One region of the Marinomonas sp. 63XJN7_7_ISO-PGPR-S23-202 genome, then DNA from elsewhere that is predicted to be linked to it. Evidence: predicted binding sites of a transcription regulator. Region 1 holds the regulator's gene; each other region holds the start of a gene.
What was found. The regulator sigma-54, encoded in region 1, starts transcription at its own class of promoters, with help from an activator protein. The targets are predictions, from matches to a motif close to TGGCACNNNNNTTGCTNT.
Positions count from the first base shown of each region.

Region 1 (10,521 bases):
TTAATGTGTCATTGGCTTGGCAAGGCAACCCGTTTGAGTTCAACAGAAAGACGGTCTCTGGGCGTATTGCGTTTTCCGCGTCTGATGGTAACGCATCAAAAGTGGATGATATGCCTGTCTTTCTTAAAGTCTTTGGTATATTTAATGTCGAATCATTGACGCGTCGGCTATCGCTGGACTTTTCTGATCTCTTTGAGCCGGGTCTGACCTTCGATAGCGTTAATGGAGACTTTGTTGTTAATAAAGGTATTATACAAACAACGACACCTTTATCGATAATTTCTCCATCGGCAGATTTATCCATTGAGGGGAAAGCTAACATTGTCAATGAGACCTTGGATGAGGTGTTAACGGCCACCTTGCCGATTAGCGGCACGTTGCCATTGGCTGGATTGATCTGGTCGACTCCTCAGATCGCTGGGTTGCTATATTTAACCGATAAGTTGATAGGTGATCAAATTTCCAAAGTGACCAGCGTTCAGTATAAGGTTCAAGGGCCGTTTGGTAATCCTACTCTTACGCCAATTGTCCACAAATTTAAAAAAGGATCGAATAGATGACGGAAACCCTTCGTATTGCGGCGATTCAGCTAACCAGTGGGGCAGATTTTAACGAAAATCTGCAAGAGGTTAAGAAATGGGTCGTCAAAGCCGCAGCTGATGACGCAAGAGTTATCGTGCTGCCTGAGAATGTTTTTTTGTTCAATGGCAAAGGTATGCGTGTCCTTGCCGAATCTGATGATCAAGGAATGTTGTTGAGAGAGGTGGCTGAATGGGCCCGCAATTATGGGGTGTATTTAGTGGTTGGCTCTCATCCTAGTCTTGTCAATGAGGGGGGAGAGCTTGTTGCTAATCAGCGTGTGCGTCAGTCTTGTATGGTCTTTGACCCCAATGGTGAATTGGTACAGCGCTACGATAAGATTCATCTGTTTGATGTGTCTGTGGACGATAAAGCAGGGTCTTACCGCGAGTCCGATTACATCGAGCCTGGAGACTTGGAAGTCAAAATATTTGAAGTCGATGGTTTTAAAGTAGGGCTGACCATCTGTTATGACGTACGCTTTCCTGAACTTTTTAGACGGCTATCCAAAGAAGGCGCGGAGCTTATACTTGTTCCAGCCGCTTTCACCTACGTGACTGGTAAGGCCCATTGGGATACTCTTCTGGCAGCCAGGGCCATTGAAAATCAGTGCTTTGTTATGGGGGTGAATCAATGTGGTTGGCATACTCAGACGCGTCAAACCTATGGGCACAGTGTTTTATATTCTCCAAATGGTGAGATGTTGAAACAGTTGCAAGAAGAGCCAGGGTATTTTGTGGGAGAGATAGACAAAAGCAGTCTACAGACATGTCGTACTAAAATGCCCTGTTTAGAGCACCGACGCTTTACAAGCTAAGCAAATAGTATTGAGTTCATAATAATTGATAAAGGCTCAAGAGAGCCTTTATCTTGCTTTAAGCGATGATGTTGATGACAATCTGTCAGGTTAGTAAAGTAAGCTAACAAAGAGGGAGGTTACTCTTTTAGTCCAAGTTTCTTTTCTTCAACATCACGAAGAAAGCGGAACAGCTTTTTGCGGTTGGTGGTTTTGCCATCTTCGGATACCTCTTTTTGAGACTGGCGAATAAGCTGTCTCAGCAGTTGGATGTCTTCTAATCCTGGATGATCTTCTAGGTATTGTGATAGCACTTCTTTGCTATGCTCACCGATCAATTCGTCGCGTTTTATTTCCAGTTGGTGGAATAATTTGTTATAGGCAGCTGAGGTTGTATCAAACATGGCAACTTGCTTGGCAATTGCTTCATGGTCTTCGGTACGCATTACCTTGCCTATGTATTGTAAGTGTCTTCTCATCGCTTCTCGTTGCTTGATGCGATCAGCTTCGGCAAGGGCATCTCTGAGTGTTTCTGACATCACAACTTTTTTTTGCTGATTTTTGCTCAGTGCTAACAGTTTCTTACCGACTTCTTGCAGGGCTTCCATTTCGCGTTTGATCTGCGTTTTACTCTTAGGGATGTCGTCTTCATTAAATTGATCAAAGTCAGTCATGGGAACCTATACTAAAAAAATGGTGGCGAGACCAAGGAAGGCTAAAAAGCCGACTACATCGGTCACGGTAGTCAAAATAACACTGGCCGCTAAGGCGGGGTCGATACCAAGTTTTTTTAAGAAAATTGGTAAAAGAGTTCCAGTAAGAGCGGCAATCAAAAGGTTGATGATGGTCGCCCCCGCAATGATATAGGCAATCTTGAGGTTGTCAAACCAAACTGCTGTCAGTATGGCAATAACGGTTGACCAAAGAAGACCATTGAGTAAACCAACAATCAGTTCCCTGTTTAGTAACCAACGCATATTGGCAGAGCCAATCTGATCCAAGGCGATCCCGCGTATGACCAAAGTAAGAACTTGAGAGCCGGCGATGCCTCCCATGCTGGCAACAATGGGCATTAAAACGGCCAGCGCAACAACTTGGTTGAGAGTGTGTTGAAAAAGACCGATGACGTACGAGGCAATAAAGGCGGTGATTAAGTTGATTCCTAACCAAACAGCACGACGGCGAGTGGTTTTCATGATTGGCGAGAAAGTGTCTTCGTCGTCTTCCAAACCGGCCATACTGAGCATGGAGTGTTCGGCTTCATCCCGAATAACATCGACCACGTCATCAATGGTAATACGCCCAAGTAGCTTTCCCGTACTGCGATCAATAACGGGGGCGGAGACCAAATCCATTTTTTCAAACACTTGGGCGACTTCGCTTACGGATGTGTCTGAGTGGATGGCGGTGTGGTCTGTCTCCATAATGTCTCGTACAGTGGTTTTTGTATCACAGACTAGGAGTTTGGCTAAGGGAAGCGTTCCCAAAAGTCGGTTTGAGCGGCTGACAACTAACAGGCTATCTGTCATGTCAGGAATTTGTTTATATTGTCGAAGGTAACGAAATACTCTGTCCAAGGTGACGTTAGGGCGAATGGTAATGGTGTCTGTGTTCATTAAGCCACCGGCGGAGTCTTCCGAGTAGCTTAATAAGGCCTCAACTCTTAGTCTGTCCTGAGGAGGCATGGATAAGAGGACTTCACTTACCACCTTGTCTGGCAGGTGTTGCAGTAAGTCGGCTAAATCATCGCTTTCAAAGTGTTCAGATACGGCAACCACCCGCTGGGTGCTCATATTCTCTAGAAACTGTAGGCGTATGTCTTCGTTTAGGTATTGAAGAACCTCGCCTTGGTTTTTGTCTTCAATGAGTTCCCAAAGCTGCTTACGTTCTTTAGGGGGAGAGGATTCTAAAAGGCTAGCAACATCTTGTGCGGGTAAAGCGCCATTTAATAAATAGCGCGTTTGTAATGTGGCGCCAGACTCTAAAGACTCTGTGACCGTTTGTAGGTGGGCGAGTGTATTTTTATCTGGCATTGTTGTCCTTATTCATCTTCCCCAAAGCGATCATTGATTAATGCAATAATGGCCTTGATGGCATCTTCTTCATCTTCACCATTGGTTTTAATGGTGATGTCCGTGCCCTTGCCAGCAGCTAGCATCATCATTGCCATAATGCTTTTACCATCGACATTACGCCCGTCTTTCTCGATGGTAACATCGCAAGAAAAGCGAGAAGTGGTTTCGACTAGTTTTCCTGCGGCTCGTGCATGAAGGCCAAGTTTGTTGATAATGGTGACAGACTCTTCCAACATACCTTTTTCCTTAATTAAGATTAAATCTAATTCAATAATGATTCTAACTCAGTAAGAAGGGCTTGATTGGTCTCGGCCGCTCTTAATTTATTGAGTTTTTCGGTAGATTGCGCCAGCTCGGCAATTTCTGATAGGGTCGATAAATGGTTGTCGCATTCGCTTGGCGGCACAATCAAAGCAAAAATTAAATCCACATTTTTCTTGTCCACGGAGTCGAAATTAATGGCGGATTGCAATGACATGACAACTAGAGCTGTGTGGTTGGCACTCTCCAAACGGCAATGGGGGATGGCAATGCCATTGCCTATGCCAGTACTGCCAAGTTTTTCACGTCCTAGTAATGCATCATAAACTGCTTCGTTGTCGCAATGTAACCGGTTTGATGCAACTTCAGCAATACTTTCTAGTACGCGTTTCTTGCTGATAATATCTTGTTTGGCGATAACGAGTTCAGCTTTTAATATAGATTTCAAAGGCATAAAGAAATGTATCCGTATTAGATGAGTCGTTTGCGTTCATTGGAAGGCGGAATATTCATCGCCTCACGATATTTTGCTACAGTTCGCCTAGCAACCTGAATACCTTGTTCCGCTAAAATACTGGCTAGTTTGTTGTCACTAAGCGGTTTTTTGGCTGGTTCTTCGCTAACGAGCTTCTTAATCATAGCTCGAATAGCGGTCGAAGAACATTCCCCTCCAGAAGCGGTATTGACATGACTGGAGAAAAAATATTTCAGCTCAAAAATGCCTTTAGGAGTATGCATGTATTTCTGTGTGGTTACTCGAGAAATAGTAGACTCATGCATGCCGACCTCTTCTGCGACATCATGAAGCACCATAGGTTTCATAGCTTCTTCACCGAGTTCGAAGAAGTCGATCTGTCGATTCACAATGCAACTAGTGACTTTTAGTAAAGTTTCATTGCGGCTTTGCAAGCTTTTCATGAACCATTTTGCTTCTTGCAAGGAGTTTTTGATGTACGTGACATCTTCTGATGTGGAAGCTGTTGCTGCCATGGCGGAGTAGGTTTCGTTTATCTTAACCGGTGGCAGAGCGTCATTATTCAGTTCAACTTGCCAGACGTTATTGCGTTTTCGTACAGACACATCGGGGATAACATAATCGGTATCGTCCGTGTCAATGATGGACCCTGGTCGAGGATTAAGTTGCTGGATCAGTTCAATCACTTCTTTGAGCGATTCTTCCTTTAGTTTTGTTTTTCGGCTTAATTGAGTGAAATCTCGATTACCAAGCAGAGGGAGATAGTTGTCTACTAAATTATAGGTGCTCTTATACAAAGGGTGCTCGCGGAACAGTTCTAATTGAACTAACAAGCAATCACGCAGATCAATAGAGCATACACCAACGGGATCAAAACGTTGTAAGCGGTGTTGAACCGCAATGACCTCATCAAGCTCAAGGTCTTCAAGTTCAGAGGTCAATGACTCCCAAATTTCATCTGGGGAAATGCTTAAATACCCATCGGACTGAACACACTCAATGATGGCGTAAGCAATCTCAATATCCCTATCTGACATGTGGGTGAGGTTGAGCTGCCAAATTAAATGGTCTTGAATGCTTTCTTCTGGTGCGTTACGACTTTCAAAATCCCCATCATTTTCATAGCTGTTGGAGTGGCTGACAGACGCTGCTGAATTTTGGTAGGTATCGTCCCAATCGCTGTCAATGGATAGCTCTTCTGGAATACTATCGGTCCATTCTGATTCGACCTTTGCTTCTTCGCTGCTGTTTGACTCAACCTTTTTTTCAGACGCGTGTGTGTTGTCGCTATCACTATCGCGTTCTTTCAATGCTGATGGGGCATCACTAGAAGTGTATTCCTCATCATCAATTTCCAGTAGCGGATTAGACTCTAAAAATTCATGGATCTCCTGTTTAAGATCCAACGTTGAAAGCTGCAGTAAACGAATGGCTTGCTGCAACTGTGGCGTCATGGTCAGTTGTTGACCAAGCTTTAATTGTAAAGACTGCTTCATAGAGCAACTCTTTTATCGTTAAGTTGAAAGTAAGAAAGATGGAACAAGTTATGCATGTTACTCCCTTTGAGTTGCAAAAATAAGAGGTTATAAGCGGAAGTCGTCACCTAAGTAGACTTTTTTCACTTGTTCGTTGTTGATAACGGTATCGGCATCCCCTGATGCGATGATGTGTCCATTACCAACAATGTAGGCTTTATCACAGATGTCGAGAGTTTCTCTGACGTTGTGGTCGGTAATTAACACACCAATACCACTTTCTTGTAAATGCCTGATAATGAGCTTTATATCGCCCACTGAAATAGGATCCACACCAGCGAATGGCTCGTCAAGTAATATGAACTTGGGGTTCATCGCGAGTGCCCGGGCGATTTCAACTCGGCGACGCTCCCCCCCAGACAGCGCCATACCCAAGTTAGAGCGAATGTGAGTAACATGAAATTCTTTTAATAAGCTTTCTAATCGCTCTTTTCTTTGGGCTCTATTAAGCTCTTTTCGTGTTTCAAGAATGGCGTAAATGTTGTCTTCTACCGACATTTTTCTAAAAATAGACGCTTCTTGCGGGAGATAGCCTATGCCTTTTTGAGCACGGGTATGCATGGCATATTTGGTGATGTCCTGGCCATCGATAAAGATGCCGCCGGCGTCATTGGTGACCATGCCAACGATCATATAAAAACAGGTTGTTTTACCCGCGCCATTCGGTCCGAGTAAGCCAACCGCCTGGCCTGATTCGACAGAGAGGGAAACATCTTTAACCACTTGGCGTTTTTTATAACTTTTTGCGAGATTTTTTGCTTCTAAAACGGCCATTTACTTCTCTTTTTTCTGTGGTGATGCTTGTTTTTTTTCGGTTTGTGGCTGTAGCGTCATGGAAACTCGGCCTGATCCTTCTTTCTCGGCGCTGAAGGTGCCATTTTTGATGTAGTAGACAATATGGTCGGCGGTGATTTTGTCATCCATTCTGTTTAAGTAGCCGTCCCCAAAAATTTCCACTTTGGACTGAGCGGTTTTATAGATGACTTTATTACCACGACTAATCATCATATTACCTTGCCAATCGATTTGTTGGCTAAATTTGGCAGGGTGGCCCGTTGCAATGAGTTCGGTGAATTTACGCGTCTTAGGATTGGTGATGACTTTCAGATACTGGGCTTGAATTTCAATCGAACCTTGTTTTACAAATACGTCACCTGTATAGACGGCTTCGCCTGTTTTTTGATCAAAATGGGCTTGATTGGACTGTATATTTAATGGTTTGCTTGTATCATCTGGAAGCGCTAGTACCCATTGGCTTACGAATAAGCCGGCTAAGAAAGTACATACCTTAATGTGTTGCTTCATACTGTCCTCTTACAGATCCTGTCATTTTAACTTCTTCTGTGTTGATATAAGTGACAATGACATCGGCAGATGTTTCGCCTTGTGTTGAGTATATTTTTGCATTTCCTGTACTCGTAAGTGACTGCTGTTTATCTAAATAACGAATATTGTCCGCTGTTAGTGTGATGTCTGGTGAGTCTACGTAATGTTTTACGGCTGATGCATCATCAGTTAGTAGAATATCACTACTGCCATCTTCAATTATCCCTTTTTTTCCTTGTGCTTCCCAGTTCCCCGTTTTTTCAACTCTTTTTACCTTTGGGTTTTCGAGAAGTGTCCTTGCACCTTTGTTGTAATGTAGAGCTCTATCTGCGGTTAAGGTTTCTATCAGTTTGCCATCTTGGTCAAATTCTGTGGCGTGTATTTTTGTAATGAAGTAATCGGGGGTGCTACTCAGATTGTCGGTTTGAAGCAAATTTTTATTATCAGATGAGCCAGCCCAGAAAAAAAGAGTAACGATCGCAATGCCGCCAGCCCCCAGTAGTAGTTTTTTGTGGCTTGCTTTGATCATTAGACAGAATCCCCTGTGCTAACGAAGAAAATATAGACAGCGTACGAAACGAGTAAGGGAATGGCTATCCAGCGAGGAATGCTTTGGTTTTTGGTTTTGGCAAATCCATAGATGAGTAAGGACAAGGCAACCGTTAAACCTAGAACCCAATAGAAATCTCGTCCCGATGTGGTTTGATCAATCACGCCTGGTGCGATTAACGCGGGCAGTGGTAACACTGTCGCCAAGTTGAACATATTTGAACCTAAGATGTTGCCAATGGCGATATCATGATGGCCTTTACGTACACTACTGATTGATGCAGCTAGCTCAGGTAGGCTGGTGCCGACGGCCACGATAGTTAAACCAATCACCATGTCGCTGACACCAAGAGCGGAAGCAATACCGATGGCTCCCCAAACAAGCAGTTTCGAGCTGCCTATCAGAACCACTAGACTGACAAGTGAAATGCATAGGGATTTGCCGACAGGGCTGCCATCATCCTCGGGGAGCTCACTGGAAAGTTGCTCTTCAAGGTTTTTGCTGCCTTTTAGCATGACGATCATCATGATAATAAACATGAAAACTAATACGATACCGTCTGAAAAACTTAAGGTACCATCATGAAGTAACCAGCCAGTAACCAGGGTGATGGTTAAAACAAGGGGGACCTCCTTACGCATCAAATCTTTCGTAACCGGGACGGCGGAGAACAACAGAGTGGCGCCGAAAACCAGCGCGATATTGGCAATGTTAGAACCTAATACGTTACCGATAGCAATGCCTGGCGCATTATCAAATGATGCAATCGCCGACACAACCATTTCGGGCGCAGAGGTGCCCAGTCCCACCAAGATTACTCCAATAACAATGGGGCTCACTTCTAGTTTTTCGGCAACGAGTGCCGCATGTTCAATGAATTTATCAGAACTAATAACCAGCAAGACTAAGCCTGCAATTAGAGCAGCGGAAAACAGCAGCATAACCTCTTATTTACTCTCGAATCAAAAAGATGTCCCATTTAATGAGGTTTGCTGTGTAAATTCAAGACTTGATCTTTGAAACAATTTCGATTCCGTTTATTGCGCGATTCTATTTTATAAGGGCGAGTGTTAGTATCAGCAACTATTATATTGGGAAAGGATAGGTGAGTCCGTGCTGGATAGGTATATAAAAGTACAGAATCTTCGCTTTTCAAGAGGGGAGAGGGTGATATATGAAGATGTGTCGCTGGATATTCCTCGTGGAAAAATCACCGCTGTGATGGGGCCAAGTGGAACCGGAAAAACGACTCTCTTAAAGCTAATCGCTGCGCAGCTTTATCCAGACAGTGGTCATGTTTTTGTTGATGGGCAGGATATTCATTCTTTGTCTCGTTCAGATTTATATAAAGTCAGAGAGAAAATGGGTATGCTTTTTCAAAGTGGTGCCTTATTCAGTGATATGTCTGTTTTTGAAAATGTCGCTTTTCCTCTGCAAGAACATACCAATTTTGATGCGAGTAAAATCGAAGGTATTGTGCTCGAGAAATTGCACAGCGTGGGGTTGCGAGGTGCGGCAAAGTTATTCCCTTCTGAATTGTCAGGGGGGATGGCTAGACGTGTCGCTCTTGCTAGGGCGATCGCATTGGACCCTGAGTTGGTTATGTTTGATGAACCATTTACGGGTCAAGATCCCATTTCTAAAGGGGTTCTAGTCGAGCTGATTCGTCAATTAAATGATGGGTCTGGTATTACTTCAATCGTGGTGTCCCATGACGTAGAAGAGTCCTTATCCATTGCAGATCATGTCTGTATTTTGTCTGGTGGTTATGTCATTGCTCAAGGGACACCCAGCGATATTCGTGCCTCTGATGATGCGCAAGTAAAACAGTTCTTAAATGGGGAGCCTGATGGTCCTGTTCCATTTCATTATCCGGAAAGTGTTGCTGATGAACAGAGGAGTCAAAGATGATAAATAGTTTGATTTCTTTGGGCGCTGGTTTTTTAGATTGGCTGGAGGCAGTTGGAAGAGCGGGAATATTTATTGTTCAAAGTCTTGTGCGTTTACCTGTTCGATTAGGGGAATCTATTAATCTTTTGATTCGCCAGTTGTATTCAGTGGGCGTGCTGTCTCTGGTTATTATCATTGTATCCGGTACTTTTATCGGAATGGTATTATCCCTACAAGGTTATAGTATTTTGGCAAAATTTGGCTCATCAGGGTCTGTTGGTCAATTGTTAGCCTTGTCTTTGTTACGTGAATTGGGACCTGTGGTGACGGCGTTGTTGTTCGCTGGTCGAGCTGGGTCATCGCTTACTGCCGAAATAGGTTTGATGAAGGCAACAGAGCAGCTCTCCAGTTATGAAATGATGGGGGTGGATCCTTTACGTCGTGTGATTGCGCCGCGATTTATTGCTGGTGTGATTTCCTTGCCTTTGCTTAGTTTTGTATTTTCGGCGGCGGGTATCATTGGCGGTATGCTTGTCTCTGTTGGTTGGCTTGGTGTGAGTGATGGGGCGTTTTGGACCCTTATGCAGCAATCCGTTAACTTTGATACGGATGTCATGAATGGCGTAATCAAAGCGGTAGTATTTGCTGTTGTGGTGACTTGGATCGCTGTCTATCAGGGCTATGAATGTGTTCCGACATCAGAAGGGATTGGGAAAGCGACTACTCGAACCGTCGTTTTGGGTTCATTGTCTATTTTAGCATTAGATTTTATTTTAACCGCTGCGATGTTTGGAGATTTTTAGGATGAGAAGTAAGCGCGTTGAGTTATTGGTAGGTTGTTTCATTGTTTTGGGGGTCGTGGCTTTTGTTTATCTTGCCATACAAGTAAGCGGATTGGCGTTTACTGGCAAAAAAGATACTTATCAGGTTGTGGCTGAATTTAATGATATCGGTGGTTTGACAGATCGTGCCAAAGTAACCATTGCCGGTGTTACGGTGGGGCATGTTGTCTCCATTAGCTATGATAAAAAGCT
Region 1 covers NZ_CM149677.1:2,889,635-2,900,155, reverse strand. Annotated here, with positions in the region: gene AC0VYG_RS13480 (YhdP family protein) at 1-560, shown strand, start outside; gene AC0VYG_RS13475 (carbon-nitrogen hydrolase family protein) at 557-1,396, shown strand; gene yjgA (ribosome biogenesis factor YjgA) at 1,516-2,049, opposite strand; gene mgtE (magnesium transporter) at 2,056-3,408, opposite strand; gene AC0VYG_RS13460 (HPr family phosphocarrier protein) at 3,417-3,686, opposite strand; gene AC0VYG_RS13455 (PTS sugar transporter subunit IIA) at 3,713-4,165, opposite strand; gene AC0VYG_RS13450 (RNA polymerase factor sigma-54) at 4,183-5,682, opposite strand; gene lptB (LPS export ABC transporter ATP-binding protein) at 5,770-6,495, opposite strand; gene lptA (lipopolysaccharide transport periplasmic protein LptA) at 6,496-7,026, opposite strand; gene lptC (LPS export ABC transporter periplasmic protein LptC) at 7,010-7,576, opposite strand; gene AC0VYG_RS13430 (calcium/sodium antiporter) at 7,576-8,538, opposite strand; gene AC0VYG_RS13425 (ABC transporter ATP-binding protein) at 8,765-9,508, shown strand; gene mlaE (lipid asymmetry maintenance ABC transporter permease subunit MlaE) at 9,505-10,290, shown strand; gene mlaD (outer membrane lipid asymmetry maintenance protein MlaD) at 10,292-10,521, shown strand, end outside.

Region 2 (10,521 bases), 2.4 Mb from region 1:
CGTCCACTACATCGCCCACGAAGGCTTCCGCGAAGCCATTGGCAACTTCTGCGAAGAAGAAGCCCAAGCCGTGCGGGAATATCATCAAGATACCCATGAAATGCTGCCGTTTAAGCGAGAGGGTTGATTGTTCTTAATGATTCAGGAATTAGTCTATCGGTGCATTGCTTAGCCTAGAGATGCATGTCAGCGATAAAGCGTAGCCAAAGACGATACCAATTCCTCCATCGCCAAGCGCAGTTCTGGTGGGCCAAGGACTTCTAGTTCCGCCCCAAAACGCAACAGCTCAGTACAACCATATGGTGTGTCTCCCACTGGAAACCTAGCACGATGCCACCCCGAATCATCCACAGGTTCAATCGTTGCCTGATTCATAGCATAAGAAGAGCACACGTGTTGCATGATCTTCACACCCAACACCGTTAAGCGCACCTCGGCGATAATCGGAAATTGGAGTGTTTCCATACGACGTAAACTATCTTGCCAAAACGCGACTAAGTTGAAGTCTTTGGGGCGTTCAAAGTTTTCATCTAGTAACGTCAGCAATTCAATACGGGATACGCGATATGTCCGAATATCACTGTCTACTTTCGCGATCAAATACCACTGTCCGCCCTTTAAAACGATGCCCAGAGGTTGGAGCTGACGCTTTATTTCTCCTTTCCAACTCTGATATTGCATGGCAATAAGCCGTTGCTCCAACACGGCTGTCATCAACTTTGGCAAGTAGGCAACCTTTTCATCGTCAGAAAACCAGTTCGGAGCATCCAATAAAAATCGGCTTTGTAAGCGATCCGCCTCGTGTCTTAAGTCTTCCGGCAGCGCGGCTTTTAGTTTTAATTGCGCATCGGCAAGCGTCGTGTCTAGCCCCATCTTTTGAGCTGGGCCAGATAAACCTGCCAGAAACAATATTTCTGCTTCATTGGCAGAAAGCCCGTTTAAACGAGTACGGTAACCGTGTAACAGCCGATAGCCACCTTGTACTCCTTGTTCACTGTAAACTGGGACCCCAATTGCGCTAAGTGCTTCGATATCCCGATACACAGTACGGATCGACGTTTCACAGGCGTCAGCTAAGGCACGAGCGGTAACCTTTTCATGGGACTGTAACATCATCAGAAGTTTTAGTATTCGGCTGGCTCGCATGAGATTCTCCTTTATAGTGCCAAGCGAATTTTATTTTGCCAGTATAAAGGAAATACCTGACATAAGATGGCAGCTTTAGTCTCTAACATAGCTCATGTAGTCACCATTACTTACAACAAATTTTGAGGCAACTGACATGAGCAACATTCTTCGCAACAACGACACTATTACTCTATACCACGCCCCACAAACCCGAGGCACTGGCGTTTGGGTTCTGCTGGAAGAATTAGGCATACCCTATGAGATGGAAGTTCTGAATTTTACAGCAGGAGAAAATCAGCAACCGGAATTTTTGGCTATAAACCCCTTGGGTAAATTCCCTACGCTTGTCCATAAGGGGACCGTTGTGACCGAACAAGTGGCTTGTTACCTATACTTGGCTGACCTGTTTCCTGAAAAAGGGTTGGCACCTGGCTTCAGTGATCCTAAACGCGGTGCCTATTTACGCTGGATGGCTTATCAAGGCAGCAGTTTTGAACCCGCCATGGTCGATCAAGCTTTTAATCGTTCTCCCGTTGATGCTCTCCACTCGTCCTACGGTAGTTTTGGCAAAATGCTAAAAACTGTGTTCGATCAAATAGCTAAAGGCCCTTATTTACTGGGAGAACAGCTTTACGCTGTTGATATCCTTTGGGGTATCAGCTTGAAATGGTGTCGTATGTTTGGATTGATTACGACGAACCCTGTCGTTGACGCTTATATTGAACGCATCACCTCACGTCCAGCCTTCATTAGCGTTGAACAACAAGATCAAGCACTGAAACTCGGCCAAGAGTCGTTGGCGGGTAAGCGGTGAGTTGTAAACCATATACACCTCTCTCTTACTAGGGGTAGGTGTATAGGCTTTCTGTTCCCTCCCCTTATTTAAGGGGAGGGTTAGGGAGGGGTTATCAAACCTCTTGATGTGGGCCAAATAGTTCGTAATGAATACGATCTGCTTCCACGCCTAATGTCAGCAATTGCTGCTTCACAAACATCATAAAACCAACTGGACCACACAAGTAGAATTCGCCATTACTCAGAGGCAAGTTCGCTTTGATATCGTCTAACTGCACATAGCCTTCAAACTCACTGTCAGCCAACTCATGGGCACGTTCGTACCAAGTATATACAGACAAATCTAGAGCACCTTTTAAGCCGTTAACATGGTCTTTGAAAGAATGTAGTCCTTCATGGGCACAGGCGTGCAAGTAACTCACAGGCTGGCCATAGTTCTGTTTGGCAAGAGTGTCTAGCATTGCTTGCATTGGTGTTAAGCCCACGCCGCCTGAGATCAAGACCACAGGTGTGCCTTTGTCTTGGAAGTAGAAGTCCCCTGCTGGTGGCATGACGTCGATTTCATCGCCCACTTCAATATGGTTGTGTAAGTAGTTGGACATGATGCCCGCTGTATCGCCTGTACCTTCACGTTTGACACTGATGCGGTAGCTTTTGCCGTTGGCCATTGTCGATAAAGAGTATTGGCGAATTTCATCAAATTCTGCGCCCTTAGGATGTAGCTTCACGCCCAAGTATTGGCCTGGCTGAAAGTCGATCACCGCTTGGCCATCTACTGGCTCTAAGACAAAACTGGTGACCAATTCAGATTCTGGTGTTTTGGATGCCACACGGAAACGACGGAAGCCTTCCCAGCCACCCGTTTGTGCTGCGTGTTCTTTGTATAAATCCCCTTCCACCTTGATAAAAATTTCCGCAAGCTGAACGTAAGCAGCAGTCCATGCTTCTTCGACCTCTTTGGTGAAGGCATCGGGTGCCAGTTCACGCAGAGTTTCAATCAAATGATGACCGACAATATCGTACTGTCCAGGTTGAATATTGAAGCTGGTGTGTTTGTGGGCAATGCGCATTACCGCGCTGGTTAATGCTTCTAAATTGTCGATGTAAGTGGCATAAGCAGCAATCGCATTGAATAAGGCCGCAGGCTGACGGCCAGTCTTCTGATGGGTCATATTGAAGACGTTTTTTAGCTCAGGGTTGTGGGTAAACATACGGTTATAAAAATGCTCTGTGATGGCAGTACCCGCAGACGCAAGAAGTGGAATGGTCGCTTTTACTGTGTCGATGTGCTGTTGAGATAACATCAGATAGCCCTCGTTATTGGACAGTTACGGTTTGATTTACTCTTGTTATAGCGAAAGCTGTGCCAATAAATTAATTCCTTATTTTTCAAATTATTACTGGATTTTAGTTTTTTAAAAGGGTCATAATGACCTGATCTATATCAAGTCATAACACTTCAAATATGTCATTATGACCTATATTGAAATTCACCTAGATTTGACCAGAAAATGAGAACGCTATGAAGCAAGTGTCGAATAATGCCCTATTGAGTTTTGCGCTGGATTTAGCCAGTGCGGTGACCCAAGCCAATCGATTTGAGCAATTAGTGTACGCGGTAAAAGCCACCATCAATTGCGATGCGGTGGTGCTCTTGGTTCATCAACACGGAGTGTTAACCCCGATTGCCCAGCGGGGCTTGTCGGATGATTTAATGGGTCGGCGCTTTATTATTGCAGAGCACCCGCGACTTAATGAAATCTGTGCTGGGCATTATCCGGTACGCTTTCCCGCAGACTCTGCCCTTCCTGATCCTTACGATGGCATGGTACTTGGCCATGATGAAAACCTTCCTGTGCATTCCTGCATGGGTGTGCCTTTGTATGTGGAAGGCAAACTGATCGGGGTTGTGACGTTAGACAGTATCGAGCCCTATGTGTTTGATTCCATCGACTCTCGTGCCTTAGAAATCATCGGCAGCATGGCGTCGATGACGCTTAATACGGCAATACTGATGGAGCAGTTAGAGAACAAATCCCAACGTGCTGAACATGTATTACAAGCCATGAACAAGCAGGTTAATGAAAAAGATGGTCACATGGAAATGATTGGGCAAAGCGATGGTATGAAAGCCTTGATCCAAGCAATCAAACTGGTTGCCCCTTCCGACTTCGCTATCTTAATTGAAGGTGAAACGGGGGTGGGCAAAGAGCTGGTGGCACGGACTCTTCATCAAGCCTCAAGTCGTGCATCGGCCCCCATGGTGTATGTGAATTGTGCGGCGATTCCGCAACACCTGATCGAAAGCGAATTATTCGGTCATGTGAAAGGGGCATTTACGGGGGCGGATCGAGATCGTGAAGGCAAATTTCTTTTGGCTGATGGCGGCACCTTGTTTCTGGATGAAATTGGCGAGCTGCCTTTGGAGGTGCAAGGAACCCTACTTCGAGCGATTCAAAACCAAGAAATTCAAGCCGTGGGTAAAGATCAAACTCGCAAAATCGATGTGCGTGTCATTGCGGCGACCAATCGTCATTTAGAAACGGAAGTCGCGGAGCATCGTTTTCGTGCCGATCTTTTCCATCGCCTAAGTGTTTTTCCAATTCAAGTGCCGCCCTTAAGAGAACGGCAAGGCGATGTGCCTTTATTAGCGGGCTTTTTTACTGAGCGCTTTCGTCGCAAGCTGGGCTTGCAGCAGCTTACCTTATCGGCATCAGCCATGAGATTGCTGGAGAGTTATCATTGGCCTGGTAATGTGCGTGAACTTGAGCATGTGATCTCGCGAGCCGCGCTCTATGCTAAAGCGGCGGTGCCAACAGGGATTACCACCATTACACCCGCACACCTAACAGGGTTACAGATAGATAACACTTTTAAAAAACAGCAACAGGCTATTTCTGATACAGTTGAAAGCGTTTCAAACGCATTTGAAGAGCCCATAAATTTACGTGAAAAAACAGATGCTTATCAGCGAGATTTAATACATCGTGCTTTGCTGGATGCTGATGGTAATTGGGCGCAAGCGGCACGATTTTTATCGATGGACAGAGCCAATTTGGTTCGTTTAGCGAAGCGTTTGGACGTATCTGTCAGTAAGGAAGTGAAGGCCTGAAACCTTCTCCCAGTCTCCCCTTTAACAGAGGGAAGCTTAGGCTGTTTGTTCCCTCCCCTTTTGTCTTTCAAGGGGAGGGTTAGAGAGGGGTTGTTAATTATGTCTCGCCGCGCTTACTTGTCGAATGCGTTCTGCTGGAAATTCGAGTTTGGGGAGCAAGTAAGCTTTTAAGTCATCTGGGTAGCCGAGTTCGTCTAATGCGGCTGCCATACAATTGAGCCACATGGCTTTTTCTTTATCCGTGACGATTAAATGTGCATGGACTTGGGGTAAACTGATTGGCCCATATTTTTTCGAAAATAGCTTTTCGCCGCCCATCCAGCCAGATAAAAAAGACACCAATTTGTCGATGGTTAGCTCAAGATTGCTAGGGTGCATATCAAACAAGGGGCGAAATTCAGGGGTGTTTCCCATGATGCGGTAGAAGGTTTCGACTAGGGTTTGTAGCCCAGTTAAACCACCAACCGCTTGTAAGGTTCCATCGCCTTCGCCATAAACGGGTATATTAGTCGTTGTCATCGGTATCTTTTCCATGAAATCACTATGAGACTTTTGCTCGACTACTGCGCTTGCCAATACTTTGTTAAAAACAGACTCAAAATGCTCATTTATCGCTATAAACTCCGCTTTCTCGTCTGTTTTTGCCGCGTCTTAGCGTCGCTCGTGACATCGTGCAAAGGTCTCACTGTGTATAAAAATGAGCAGTGATTTTAGCAAATTTTCCATTGATTTGAGAGATAATTGTGGAAAAAAGAATCGGTTATCCCTCTATGTTAAACTTGGTCTGATCGATATTTCTTCTCAATACTGTGGATAAACACAGTGTCAGTTCATAAAATAAACATTTCATGGTGTGTTTCACGCCAAATTGCGCTTTTTACTGCAAAAAAGTGCGTTAATTATGTATAACTAGGACTATTTTCCACATTGGCGATTGAAAAAGAGCGATGTGTATAGTATTGCCGTTATCCACAATATAGCGATTATCCACAAGGATCCGTTCCCAGTGCTCAAAAAATCTTTTCAAAAGCTGCGTTATTCCTATCAAGTTGATGCGCTTCTTCATAAAAAAATCTGGCGAATGGCTTGGCCGCCCATGGTGTCGAATATCACTACGCCACTTCTCGGTTTGGTGGATACCGCGGTGGTGGGTCATCTAGGGAGCGCAACGCCTCTTGGTGCCGTGGCGATTGGCGGTAGTATCTTTAGCTTCCTGTTTTGGGCGTTTGGCTTTTTGCGCATGGGATCCACTGGATTAACAGCGCAAGCCATGGGCCAAGAAGATGATCGGCGCGTTCGAGAGCTATTATTGCAATCGGTGTTGATGGGAGTGTTTATTGGCTTAATGCTGATTCTATTTCGCGGGCCGATTATTGATCTGGCGATCGATCTAATGTCGCCCAGTGCTGATGTCGCACCATGGGCTCGATTGTATTGTGAGATACGAATTTTCAGTGCGCCTGCGGTATTAGCGGGCTATGCCTTAATTGGCTGGTTTTTCGGTGTGCAATATTCCAAAGGCCCACTTTGGATGTTATTAGCGATTAACCTTGCGAACATGATATTCGATTACATCGCGGTCTATCATATGGGCATGGCCAGTGATGGGGTCGCTTGGGGCACTTTACTGGCTCAATATCTTGGCGTGACCATTGCTATTGGTCTGGCATTTTTCCGCTTAAAAGGCTTTTCTGGTCAAGTACCGCTGAAGGCGCTTGCTAAATGGCGGGCGTATATTGCCTTGATTCAAGTAAACCGATACCTATTTGTACGGACGATTTTACTTTTGTTAGTGATGCTCTTTTTCACCGCACAAGGGGCGCGTCAGGGAGATGATATCTTGGCGGCGAATGCGGTGTTAATGACGTTTTTAATGATCATATCGAATGCGTTAGATGGTTTTGCCTTTTCTGTTGAAGCATTATGTGGTGAGTCCTATGGTCGTAAAGATAAAGCCAATTTCCAAAAAGTTATGCGTCTTTCTACCTATTGGGCCCTACTTGCGGCGTTGATATTAGTCGCTATTTTTTGGATTTTTGGCAATCAAATCATTGCTTTATTAACAAGTGTTCAAAGTGTTCGGAACGATGCGGATCTGTACCTACCCTGGCTGATTAGCTATCCTCTGTTGGGTATTTGGTCGTTTATGTTAGACGGTGTATTTATTGGTACAACCAGCGTGAAACAGATGCAAAACACCATGATTCTCTGCGTATTAGGCGTCTTTTTTCCGGTTTGGTATCTGTCTCAAGGGCTCGGGAACCATGGTTTATGGTTAAGCCAAGCCGCTTTGTTTGTTGCTCGCGCCATCACTTTGTATTGGTGTTATCGACAAAATATAAAAAACAATGTTTGGTTTGCTGCAAGATAATTAATGGGGCGGCTGGTGTTCATTTCGACGTAATGAGCGCTGAATGCGCGTTTCTTCTTTTTGCCTGTTTAATAGATGATCTTCCACAAAGACCAAATGATCGTGTGCGGCCGCTCGGGCGGCATTGCCATCCCCCGCCATGATGGCCTCATAAAGGGTTTTGTGTTGTGCCATTACCACTTGTCTTGCTTGAGGTTGTTTGAACAGGTTCTGCAAGTTCGCCGAGACACTTCTAGCAAGCACGGCGTATAGACTGCGTAATGTATGCAGCAAAACAATATTGTGGGCGGCTTCTGCAATGATCATATGAAAGTCGGCATCAAGCTTTGCTTCAAGGGCAAAGTCTTGTGCTTGGTTCGCTTCGGCTAAGGCATGGAAGCATCGAGTCAATTTGGCTCTATCGGCCTCGGTACTTCGCGTGGCGGCATAATAAGATGATAGACCTTCCAAGGCATCGCGAAACTCCAATTGATCGTATAAAAACTCGTCATGGGCACACAGCAGGTCTTGTAATGGATCCGCAAATGAGCTGCCAATGTTGTCTGCTACGTAAGTACCGCCACCATGTCGGCTGAATAAAATTCCCCGTGCGATTAGCTTTTGAATGGCTTCTCTGAGTGATGGGCGAGATACCTCAAAGCGGGCGGCCAACTCCCGTTCTGGTGGTAATTTTTGCCCTGGCGTAAAGCTGCCTTCAAGGATCATGCTTTCCAATTGCTGCATAATGATATCGGAGATTTTTGGTGGTTTTACACGGCTGAATGAGTCGGACGTCATCTTGTTATTCCTTTTTAGCTCAAGGATGGTATGGAACACATTGTTTCTATTTAACTTTTTATAGTGGTCTGACCTATTTGTCTTTTATACATTTTGAGACTTTTACACGACTACTGCGCTTGCCAATACTTTGTTAAAAACAGACTTAAAATGCTCATTTATAGGGATAAACTCCGCTTTCTCTTCTTTTTTGCCGTGCCTTGGTGTCGCTCGTGACATAGTGCAAAGGTCTCATTCGATATGGCGATGTTATTTTCTGTGCATAAGTGAAAAAGTGGTAAAACCAATCAAAAATGTCGCTAAAATTCATTAAATATCGCCAATTTAACCACTTGACAAAAGCAGTCTTGATTTCTATTGTTGCTCTATATTCACGGTAAATTGGTATGACCAATTAAAAGGGTTGTCGATGTATTTGTCCAGTCGTACTCTTTTAAAATAATAAAATGCTTTGAGTTGTTTGCTTGGTTTTCAAGGAAAACGGCTTAGCAAGACCATTCACAATGGGACGTTATATGACTTCTTCACCTGCAATGACGGATAAAAAAGCCCAATACGATGCGATCCATCAATCACTGAAAAATACGATAGACGAGTCTCGATTGATTCGAGATCCGCTGCGTACCCTTGCCTACGGTACAGATGCGAGCTTCTATCGTTTGCTTCCTCAGTTAGTGGTCCGAGTGAACAACGAAGACGAAGTTCGTTTGGTGCTCAAAGAGGCGAAAGCGCGGAATTTGCCGGTAACGTTTCGAGCGGCGGGCACGAGTTTGTCTGGACAGGCGGTAACCGACTCCGTATTGCTCCAGTTGTCCGACCAGTGGAAAGGTCATCGCATCCTCGATCAGGGTCAGCGCATTTCACTGCAACCCGGTATTATCGGCGCACGCGCCAATCAACTACTGGCACCGTTTCAACGTAAAATTGGCCCCGATCCCGCGTCTATCAATGCCTGCATGATTGGTGGTATTGCTGCGAATAACGCCAGTGGTATGTGCTGTGGTACGGCACAAAACAGCTACCAGACGATTGAAAGTGCTAGGCTGATTTTTGCGGATGGCACCTTACTGGATACCGCCGATGAAAGTAGCCGCTTAGCCTTTGGCAATCACCATGCCGATTTATTAGATACCTTGACTCAACTGTCAAAGCAAGTACGTGCTAATGATGACTTGGCAAACAAAATAAGACACAAATATCGTCTAAAGAATACAACAGGATACAGTTTAAACAGCTTGGTGGATTACCAAGACCCGTTTGATATTTTGTTGCATCTGATGATTGGTTCCGAGGGAACGTTAGGGTTTATCAGCGAAGTCACTTACCAAACGGTAGTGGATCACCCAATCAAAGCGGCAGCCATGATCTTTTTTGCCGATATGGAGGCGACTTGTCGAGCGGTCACGTCCTTAAAAAGTGCCCCTGTGTCCGCCGTTGAGTTGATCGACCGAGCAGGGCTTCGGGCAGTCGAAGGCAAACCTGGTATGCCGGAGAGTCTATCTTCTCTGGAAGCGCAAGCAGCGGGCTTGTTGGTGGATGTTCGAGCCGCTACAGAAGAAGAGTTAGACGATAATTTGGCTCTGGTAAAGCAGGCGCTAAATGGACAGGCAACTCTAAACGACATTGAGTTTACCCAAGACAAAGTCATTTACGATTCTTATTGGAAGATCCGCAAAGGCTTGTTTCCTGCCGTCGGTGCGGTACGTCCTGTTGGGACAACCGTGATTATTGAAGACGTGGCTTTTCCGGTCGAAAAACTCGCCGAAGGCGTTTTAGAACTGCAAGGCGTGTTTCAAAAGCACGGTTACAGTGAAGCAATTTTGTTTGGTCATGCGTTAGAAGGCAATTTGCATTTTGTCTTTACCCAAGGGTTCGATGACCCGAATGAAGTGAGTCGCTATGCCGCCTTGATGGATGAAGTTGCCCATTTAGTGGCAGGTAAATACAAAGGATCTTTAAAAGCAGAACACGGTACAGGGCGAAACATGGCGCCTTACGTGGCACTGGAATGGGGCCAAGAAGCCTACGATATCATGTGGCAAATTAAAAATGCCTTTGACCCACAAGGTTTGCTGAATCCGGATGTCATTCTCTCCCACAATGCCAATTTGCATGTGGAAAACCTGAAGCCGCTGCCTAAGGCCAATGATCTGGTTGATACCTGTATCGAATGTGGTTTCTGTGAATCGGTTTGTCCGTCGAAAGCGCTAACGCTAACGCCTCGTCAGCGTATTGTGATTTGGCGGGAAATCCAACGCTTAACCACATCAGGAACCGATCCTGAGCGTTTAGACGCCCTGAAAAAAGAGTACGACTATCAAGGTGTCGATACTTGTGC
Region 2 covers NZ_CM149677.1:78,811-89,331, forward strand. Annotated here, with positions in the region: gene AC0VYG_RS00370 (GNAT family N-acetyltransferase) at 1-127, shown strand, start outside; gene AC0VYG_RS00375 (helix-turn-helix transcriptional regulator) at 187-1,146, opposite strand; gene AC0VYG_RS00380 (glutathione S-transferase family protein) at 1,283-1,942, shown strand; gene hmpA (NO-inducible flavohemoprotein) at 2,037-3,227, opposite strand; gene norR (nitric oxide reductase transcriptional regulator NorR) at 3,446-5,035, shown strand; gene AC0VYG_RS00395 (group II truncated hemoglobin) at 5,129-5,554, opposite strand; gene AC0VYG_RS00400 (MATE family efflux transporter) at 6,117-7,406, shown strand; gene AC0VYG_RS00405 (FCD domain-containing protein) at 7,407-8,183, opposite strand; gene AC0VYG_RS00410 (FAD-binding and (Fe-S)-binding domain-containing protein) at 8,699-10,521, shown strand, end outside.
Region 2: the regulator sigma-54 is predicted to act here: its motif matches at 3,275-3,292, upstream of hmpA (NO-inducible flavohemoprotein).

Region 3 (10,521 bases), 2.2 Mb from region 1:
CAATGATTTTGCGATCACCAATATAGCTGAATGCGCCAGGATAAGGCTGTGCAACCGCACGGGTTAGGTTATATAGCGCTTGTGCACTCTTGTTCCAGTCCAACTCACCATCAGCTGGCGTACGACGGCCAAAGTAAGTGGCATCCGCATCGTTTTGTGGTGTGAAAGTTAGCGTACCCGCCATGAGCGCAGGCAATGTATTGGCAAGCAAAGTTGCTGCTGCCGCGTCCATTTTTTTGTGTAATGTGTAGGCCGTGTCCACTTGTTCGATGTCAACGGTTTGCTGGCCAGCAATATCCCCTTGATCAGGACGAGCGGTCATTTTATGAAGTGTGACGCCTGTTTGCGTTTCACCATTCACCAATGCCCAGTTAATAGGCGCACGACCACGGTATTTTGGCAACAAAGAGCCGTGTAGGTTGAAGGCACCTAATTTCGCGCAATCCAACAAATCTTGGCTTAACATGTCACGGTAGTAGAAAGAGAAAAGGAAGTCTGGTTCCATCGCTTTGATGCGCTCAATCCATAATGGATGGTTCACTTCATGAGGCGCGAAAACAGGCACATCATGTTTAGCACATAATTGAGCGACTGAAGCAAAAAACTGCTGTTCTTCTGGTGAGTCGGTATGAGTGAACACAGCTTGGATTTCAATGCCCGCTTCGAGTAGCTGGCTAATTCCGGTGCATCCAATATTGTGGTAAGCAAAAACAACGGCTTTCATATTATTCTTTCTCTTTTAAAAATGGCGAAGTAGAAGATCCTGAACGGACAATTTTCTGAATAAAGTAACGAGGGCGAGCGCGAACATCGTTGTACATTCTACCAATGTATTCACCCAACAGCCCCATCCCAATAAATTGCGCGCCAACAAAAATAAACAGCACAGCAAATAGGGTAAACACACCATCGCCCGCCCAAATAGGGCCTTGAACGAGACGTAAAATAATCAATAAAAAGGCGAAGAAAAAACCTGCGCCGGCAATTAATGACCCCACAATGCTCAATAGACGTAGTGGTGTGGTTGTCATACAAGTAATGAGGTCAAACATCAAGTTGATCAGTTTCATCACACTGTATTTTGAATCGCCAAATTCACGCTCAGCATGATCCACATCAATTTCCGTGGTCTTTCTTGCAAAGCTATTGGCTAAAATCGGGATAAAGGTGCTGCGTTCGTGACATTGCAACATCGCATCAATGACGTGACGGCGATAAGCACGAAGCATGCAACCATAATCGCTCATTTGCACTCCGGTGGCACGGCGAACACCGCCATTGATGATTTTCGAAGGCAATGTACGGAAAAGCGAATCCTTACGGCGTTTGCGCACCGTCCCAATCACATCATAACCTTCGTCGGCTTTAGCAACCAAACGAGGAATTTCTTCCGGCGGATTTTGTAAATCCGCATCCAAGGTAATCACCAAATCCGCATCAACGATTTCAAAACCAGCCATAATGGCCGCATGCTGGCCATAATTACGGTTCAGCAAGACGCCCACAATATGACTATCGGGTTGGTCAGACGCCTCTTGAATCAGTTGGGCTGAACGGTCATGGCTGCCATCATCAACTAAAATAATATCGTAGTCGCGATCTATAAGACGACAAGCACTGTCCGTACGTCGGATTAATTCCGGCAAGCTCTCTTCTTCGTTATAGACTGGAATAACGATGGCGACATTCGAAATGTCTGTTTTATTATGCACTTTTGTTATTTCTCCAAAATGTCATTAATAGCATCCAGAACTCGTTGAACATCTTGCTCCGTCATATCTGGAAAAAGCGGAATGGAACACAGTCGGCTTGAATTCCATTCTGTATTTGGCAACGAGATCTCAGGGAAACGTTGACGGTAATAATGTTGCGAATGCACGGCACGAAAATGGATACCAGAGCCAATATTGCGCTCTTTCAGTTCAGCCATAAACTGCTCGCGAGTGAGACCACATGTCTCAGGGTCAATACGCACAATCATTAAATGCCAAGCATGAACATGGGGGTAATCTACCAGCGCCAAAGGCTTAAGAGGCGTGTTTTTCAGGCCTTCAAGGTAAGCGTTTGCCAAAGCGGTACGTTGCTGATTTAACTTAGCCAAACGGGCGAACTGCCCTAGCGCCAACGCCGCGTTCATATCGGGCAAGTTGTATTTAAAGCCTGGAATAATCACTTCTGCCTGAGGCTTACGCCCCTGCATTTGGCGATCAAAGGCGTCCACGCCTAGTCCATGAAAACGCAACATTCTCAATTGTTCCGCTAAGGCATCGTCATCAGTGGTAATCACACCGCCCTCTGCACTGGTGACATTTTTAATCGCATGAAGTGAAAATATTGCCGTGCCCGTCTGACCTATTGGCGTACCATGATAAGACGTTCCAATGGCATGGGCCGCATCTTCCACCAAAGGAATGTTATGCGCCTTGGCGATGGTGTTAAGTGCATTCAGGTCAACGGGAGCACCAGCATAATGCACAGGAACAATGGCTTTCGTTTTTGATGTGATTGCTTGCTCTAAGGCGTCGGCCGTCATCATCAATGTGTCTTTGTCAACATCCACAAACACTGGGGTCGCCCCCAACAGGCAGATAATGTTCGCTGTTGAAACCCAGGTTTGTGATGGCGTAATCACTTCATCGCCAGGACCAACCCCCAAGGCTAATAGAGTCAAATGCATGCCCGCCGTCGCAGAGGAGATGGCAATGGCATGACGACAGCCTAAATAATCACAAAAAGCCTCTTCCAACGCATTGGTTTTCGGACCCGTTGTAATCCAGCCAGAAGATAAGACTTCTGCAACAGCGGCAATATCATCCTGATCAATAGCAGGACGGGAAAAAGGCAAAAACTCTAACGAAGGCATTCCTGAGCTCCACAATAGAATGGCTTAAGAAAATATCAGTCCATATACAATTATAATAATCGGCAAGGACTCTTTATAACGCATTTATGGTCAATAAATTATGAAAAAATGGTCTCAAGCGCAATTATAAAACAAATAGTCCATCATTTTACCATGTAAATTAGTCTGACCGAGGTCCCCTAATAAGAATCCCCTTTTTATTATCTACGCAAATAAAAAGCAAATTACAAGGAAAGTATTTGTGCAATTTTTATTTATCAATAGAAAAATAATTTTTAGACAGACCTTTCTTGTCGATATTGTTCGACTAATGACAAGTAGCCTGACACATAACTGGGGTATTGAAAACGAAAGCCGGTTTCAACAATCGATTTGTTACTGATACGTTTACCCGTTTTCGGTAAAAAAGCTTGCGCATTATCCGGAATATTAACAGGAACACCTAATAAGTGCGCAATACAGAGTTTGACCTCCCACATAGAAACGGGAGTATGATCCGTCACTTCATAATGGGCCAACAGTGCCTCCCCCTGGAAAGCACGGTTCGCCAAATGCAGTAACGCTCGCACTACATCGTCTCGATGAACTCGATTCGTCCAGCTATTTTTATCCCAAGATTCGGCCGACATCACTTTTTTCAGCAAACGATAACGACCCGGTCCATAGATCCCAGAACAACGCACCGCAACCGATGGTAATGCCTTTGCCAGTACTTGTTCCGCCTCCAGAATCCATTGTGACGAGGCCGAGTTCGGTCTTTGAGGCTCTGTATGCTCATCAATCCAGTCACCCTGATTTTGCCCATAGACACTGGTGCTCGACACAAAAAATACCTGTGCCTGACTCCCACGATAACGCTCCACGATGCGGCTTGCTGTCTCGTAATAGGCGGCACGATAAGCGGTTTCGTTATATTCTTGCGGTGTCATGATCAAAAAAATCAAATCCACATCCGGCAATTGTTCATCGCTAAGCTGCGTGAGATCACCCGTTATACCGTGGACACCTGATGGGAAATAAATACCGGTGCGGCGAATCGCACTCACCTGATGACCTTGCGCCACAAGGGCTGACGCGATATCCGTCCCCAAATCACCACATCCAGCGATTAAAATACGTTTCGTTATCATAAGAGCCTCCTAAATTAAGCCACACTATTTAAGCAATAAAAGCGCAAACAGAATTGATTAACCGATACACCTTATCAAATTTTGTATTATCATAGTTATTAACAATGAACTGGTTGAGGGATTCGCGATGACATTAACAGAGTTAAAATACGTTGTTATGTTGGCACAGGAAAAGCACTTTGGACATGCTGCCGAAAAATGCTATGTGTCACAACCAACATTAAGTGTTGCAGTGAAAAAACTGGAAGAGGAACTGGGTGCTGCCATTTTTGAGCGTAGCAAGAGCTCTGTGTACATTACACCACTGGGCGAACAAATTGTTGCACAGGCAAAACGCGTACTAGAACAAGCGAATACCATCAAAGAATTAGCCTCATCCGGTCATAACCAGTTAAAAGGCCCGATTAAAGTGGGGGCTATTTTTACCATTGCGCCGTATCTTTTTCCTTTTATGATCCCTACATTGCGCTCTATCACCAATGATATGCCCTTAATCATAGAAGAAGACCTGACAGAGAACCTCCGCCCTAAGCTGCGTAATGGAGAATTGGATGCCATCATCATCGCCCTACCTTTTCGCGAACCAGATGTGGTGACACAACCTATCTATGAAGAAGAGTTTGTGGTGTTGATGCCTAAAGACCATCCTTGGACAAAGTTGTCCCACATTCAAACAGATCAACTGTCAACCGATAACCTACTGTTACTAGGTAAAGGACATTGTTTTAGCGAGCAAGTATTAGAAGCGTGTCCCATGGTCAAAGAGGACGAGTTCGGTGAAGGACGAACCATCGTCAATGGTAGCTCTTTAGAAACCATTCGCTACATGGTCGCCTCAGGACTGGGCGTCACTGTGTTACCAAAATCGGCCGTGACCAATATCGATAATAGCCTGCTGGAAATTCGGCCTTTTGCGGACCCTGTCCCCAAACGTACCGTGGCACTTGCCTGGCGTGCCAGCTTTCCACGCCCTAATGCCATTGACGCAGTAAGCCAATCCATCCGTGAAGCCAGTAAAAAGCTCGAGCTATAATCATTATGATGGATGATCTCGACACGCAAGATGTCAGAGAACTCAAAGGTGTTGGCAATGCCATGGCCGAAAAGCTGGAGAAACTGCATATTAACACGGTGCAGGATTTGCTATTTCATCTGCCCATTCGCTATCAAGACCGCACTCGTGTGGTACCCATAGGGCAGTTACGTTTTGGCGATGAGGCCGTTATAGAAGGGATGGTGACGGACTGCGAAATAAAAATGGGGAAACGCCGAAGTCTGTTGTGTCGCATGAAAGATGGAACGGGCACCTTATGCCTGCGTTTTTTTCATTTCTCTGCGGCGCAAAAGAAGCAGCTTGAGTCGGGAAAAAAGATCCGTTGTTTTGGCGAAGTACGTCGTGGCAGTACTGGCTTTGAGATGTATCATCCAGAATACAAGCTCATTGTCGAAGGGGCGACATACAGTGAGTCAGATCAACTCACGCCCATTTACCCCCTGACAGACGGACTCACACAACCCAAAATTCGCCAATTATGTGAACAAGCTTTAGAGCGTCTCACACCATATAACTTAAAAGAATGGCTACCGGACGAGATTCGCCAGCCATTCAGCCTACCCAATTTAGCGGATGCCATTCGCTTTTTGCACCACCCTACTACCGATGCAAACTTAGAGCAGCTTAAAGCGGGGGCACACCCAGCCCAATATCGCTTGTCATTTGAAGAATTGATGGCCCATCAATTATCCCTGATCGGAAAAAAGCTCAAGGCCAAAGAAGACAAAGCCATTCAGGTCACAGAAAGCGGCAGCTTAGCGCAACGCTTACTCAGCCAACTCCCCTTTTCGCCGACCAATGCTCAGCAACGCGTCTTTCAAGACATACTGCACGATCTAGCTTCAGGCCACCCCATGTTACGCTTAGTACAAGGAGACGTTGGCTCCGGTAAAACACTGGTGGCGGCCCTCGCAACGGCTGCCGTCGTTCAAGCAGGTTTCCAAGTGGCCATTATGGCGCCAACCGAAATTCTGGCCGAACAGCATTTAGCGAATTTTACTCAATGGTTTGTCCCTCTAGGTTTAAAAGTTGCTTGGATGGCCGGCAAGGTCAAAGGTAAAGCTCGTGAAAGTGAACTGGCTGATATTGCCTCCGGTGCCGCACAAATTGTCGTGGGCACGCATGCCCTATTTCAAGACAGTATCGAATTTGATCGTCTTGCTCTGGCGATTATCGATGAGCAGCACCGCTTTGGTGTGCACCAACGCATGGCATTGCGCGAAAAAGGCCTAAAACAAGGCTTTCAACCTCATCAATTAATCATGACCGCAACGCCCATCCCTCGCACATTAGCCATGTCAGCCTATGCCGATCTTGACTGTTCCATCATTGATGAACTCCCCCCCGGACGCACCCCAGTCAATACCATTGTGGTGTCCGATCAACGCCGAGGTGAAGTCATAGAACGCGTCAAACAGGGCTGCCAAGAAGGCAAACAAGCCTATTGGGTATGTACTCTCATAGAAGAATCAGAAGCCTTGCAATGCCAAGCAGCTGAAGACACAGCGATCTTGTTACAAGCACAACTGGGCAATCTAAAAATTGGCTTGGTACACGGTCGCCTCAAGGCACAAGAAAAAGCGGACATTATGGCCCGTTTTAAGGCTGGCGAGCTGCAATTACTCGTCGCAACAACGGTTATCGAAGTGGGCGTGGACGTACCGAATGCCAGTTTAATGGTCATCGAAAACCCAGAACGTCTCGGTTTAGCGCAGCTTCATCAATTACGCGGCCGAGTCGGCCGAGGGCAAGCCGCCAGCCATTGTGTGCTACTTTATAAAGCACCACTTGGTGAACAGGGCAAGGCTCGACTATCGACCATGCGAGAAACCAGCGATGGCTTTAAAATTGCCGAAAAGGATTTGGCGTTACGCGGCCCAGGTGAGTTGCTGGGCACCAGACAAACAGGGTTGTGGGAATTCAAAGTCGCCGATTTACAAAGGGACAAAGCCCTACTCGATGATGTACAAAAAGCGGCCGTGCTATTACATCAGCGTTACCCAGAGCGCATTCCACCCATTCTATCTCGCTGGTTGCCCGACCACGCCCGCTATTTAAACGTCTAGTGAATCCCCTCCTAACCCCTTACTAATGGGAGAGGAGCCTTTTATTGAGGCATTTCCAGTTCCCTCCCCTTATTTAAGGGGAGGGTTAGGGAGGGGTCTAAGAAGTTCGCGTGTTTATATTTCGTTTGCAGTGCAAATGCACCACAAGTTTAGTGGCTGCTGTAAACATTTAACGAATATTGACCACCGTGGTATTTTTTACTTCTTCCATCGCAACATAGGTTCGAGACTCTCGAACGTGGGGCAAGGTCAACAAGGTTTCCCCTAACAATTGACGATAAGTATCCATATTAGATACGCGAGCTTTTAATAAATATTCAAAATCCCCCGCAATCAAATGGCACTCTAGAATCTCTGGAATCTCAGAGACCGCCACCTTGAATTCATTAAATCCCTCAGGAGACGTGGTTTTTAAACGAATCTCGACAAACACCAGTAGCCCAGCCTCGACTTTTTTCGGGTCAACTAGAGCACAATAGCCCGTGATGTAGCCATTACGCTCTAAGCGACGTACCCGTTCTAAGCAAGGCGTTGCACTCAGCCCAACTCGGCTGGCAAGTTCAACGTTAGACAAGCGACCATTATCTTGCAATTCTCGCAGTATCTTTTTGTCTAAGCGGTCAAGCGGTTTGGTTGAGTTGTCCATTTTGCATGGATCTCCTTACATCACACGAAAGTTTTCTTAAGTCTATCATGGAGATGGCAACTTATGGGAAACGCTTTTCATCAATAGAGCAAGAATAAAATACGTGCGCTTTAATGGGAAAGATAGCTCTCATGCACCAATAAAGACCAATGGTGAAAAAAACGCACAACGATGATACATTTCGTATCAATTCTCGTTTTCCCCATCGTTTTTACCATTTTGCTTGCCCTATAAATAAGCATTCAAAACTTACTAAACAGCCAACAAAGAGCAACAAAAAAAGCAAAAAATATGCAAATAACGTAAAAAAACAGTCATTTTACTCTTGACTGAGCCTGTGAAAGAGGCATTATGTATCGCGTAGCAAGCATTTTTCAGGTAAATGTGCTGCTTACTTTTCGAAAAATATAAATAAATGTTGGCAACTGTTTTGCATAATCCTTACTAATTCTTGGATATTGTAAATTTTTTGAGAATAACATACTAAAATATGAATATGCCTGGGAGGCGAAAAGATGAAATCGAACGTTGGCAAAATACTCTCAACTGCCGCTATTACTGCTGCTATTAGTACAGGTGCCGTCGCAGGGACACTTGATGATGTAAAACAAAAAGGCTATCTGCAATGCGGCGTAAGTCAGGGTGTACCCGGTTTCTCAAACGCAGACAACAAAGGGAATTGGTCTGGCATTGATGTCGATGCTTGTCGTGCTGTCGCTACGGCTATTTTCAACGACCCCACAAAAGTAAAGTTCACACCGCTTTCTGCTAAAGAACGCTTTACCGCATTGCAGTCTGGTGAAATCGATATGCTCTCTCGTAATACCACCTGGACATTTACTCGTGATGTATCACTTGGCCTCGATTTTACCGCCATCACTTTCTATGATGGACAAGGCTTTATGGTTCATAAAGAACTAGGTGTTAAATCTGCTAAAGATCTAGACGGTGCGACAGTCTGTACACAATCAGGCACCACGACGGAATTAAACATGGCCGACTTTTTCCGTAAAAATAACATGTCTTACGTGCCCGTCATTATCCAAAAGGCAGACGAGGCTGTTGCCGCTTACGACTCTGGCCGTTGTGACGTATTCACCACAGACAAATCTGGCTTAGCCGCTTGGCGTACCAAACTCAAAAACCCAAGCGACAATATCATTCTTCCTGAAACCATTTCTAAAGAGCCTCTAGGCCCTGTGGTTCGTCAAGGAGATGAGCAGTGGAAAGATTTGGTGACTTGGGTGCTATTTGCACAAGTTAACGCAGAAGGAATGGGCATTAACTCTAAAAACGTCGCTGAAATCAAAAAAACAACGAAAGATCCCGCCGTTATGCGTCTATTAGGCGTGGATAGCGATATGGGTAAAGAGCTAGGTCTAAGCGCCGATTGGGCTTATAACGTAATCGCCAAAGTAGGTAACTACGGCGAGGAGTTTGATCGTAACGTAGGTAAAGACTCACCACTTGACTTGCCTCGAGGTTTAAACAACCTATGGACAAATGGCGGTATCATGTACGCGCCACCAGTTCGTTAATATAACTCTCTTCGGGTTATTACCCAGCCGCCTAAACTCGCGGCTGGGTGTCTTTCCTCTTTTCCTATACATCTGATGAGCAGTTATTGCCTGAACCAAGATGAATGATATAAACGACCCTAGTAAAAAAAGCTTTTTGTACGATGCAGGAACACGTTCTCTTGTTTTTCAAGTCGTACTATTAGCTATCGTGTTATACGTTTGCTATTACCTATTTAGCAACCTACAAGCCAACTTAGACAGTCGAGGCATATCCACTGGCTTTGGTTTTTTAAACGAGCCTGCGGGCTTTCCTATCCTCATTCACCTAATTAGTTATACCGAGGCAGATACATACGGACGTGCCTTTTTAGTTGCCTTAATCAACACCTTTGTCATTTCCTTGCTGGGTATTATATTAGCCACCATTATTGGCGTGATAATGGGACTATCCCGTTTATCTAAAAACTGGTTAGTGGCCAGATTGGCAACGGTTTATATTGAAACATTGCGTAATATTCCGCTGCTACTACAAATGTTCTTCTGGTATTTTGCCGTTCTCGCGGCACTGCCTACTCCCAGACAAAGTTATGAATTTGCCGATTTTTTTCTGAATAAACGTGGGATATATTCGCCGAATCCGATCGTTCAAGAAGGCTTTAGCATTGCCATTTTTGGCTTTGTGTTATCCATTGTCGCCTCCATCGCTCTTATTATTTGGGCGAAAAAGCGCCAAACTAGAACGGGGTTGTGGTTTCCTGCCTACTGGTCTTCTCTAGGGCTAATCATTGTTATCACCTTGTTAGCCTTTGCCATTGCAGGGTTTCCCCTAACATTTGATCTACCGCACCAAACACGTTTTAACATCAAAGGCGGCATGGTTTTACCGCCTGAGTTCGTCGCCGTTCTTGTCGCCTTATCCACTTATACAGGCTCCTTCATTGCGGAAATTGTTCGTGCTGGCATTTTGTCTGTCAATTGGGGACAAACGGAAGCCGCTCGCTCATTGGGTTTAAAAGATAATTTGACACAACGACTCATCGTCTTACCTCAAGCCCTGCGGGTTATTATTCCACCACTTACCAGCCAATACCTAAATTTGGCCAAAAACTCATCATTAGGAGCCGCTATTGCTTATCCTGAATTGGTGTCTGTCGTCATGGGTACGACACTCAACCAAACAGGGCAAGCAATCGAAACAATTGGTCTTTGCATGTTGGTATACGGTTCATTGAGTCTAAGTAT
Region 3 covers NZ_CM149677.1:5,087,831-5,098,351, forward strand. Annotated here, with positions in the region: gene arnA (bifunctional UDP-4-amino-4-deoxy-L-arabinose formyltransferase/UDP-glucuronic acid oxidase ArnA) at 1-724, opposite strand, end outside; gene arnC (undecaprenyl-phosphate 4-deoxy-4-formamido-L-arabinose transferase) at 726-1,712, opposite strand; gene arnB (UDP-4-amino-4-deoxy-L-arabinose aminotransferase) at 1,718-2,863, opposite strand; gene AC0VYG_RS23445 (NAD-dependent epimerase/dehydratase family protein) at 3,139-3,993, opposite strand; gene AC0VYG_RS23450 (hydrogen peroxide-inducible genes activator) at 4,121-5,026, shown strand; gene recG (ATP-dependent DNA helicase RecG) at 5,032-7,113, shown strand; gene lrp (leucine-responsive transcriptional regulator Lrp) at 7,283-7,759, opposite strand; gene AC0VYG_RS23465 (amino acid ABC transporter substrate-binding protein) at 8,275-9,297, shown strand; gene AC0VYG_RS23470 (amino acid ABC transporter permease) at 9,398-10,521, shown strand, end outside.
Region 3: the regulator sigma-54 is predicted to act here: its motif matches at 8,179-8,196, upstream of AC0VYG_RS23465 (amino acid ABC transporter substrate-binding protein).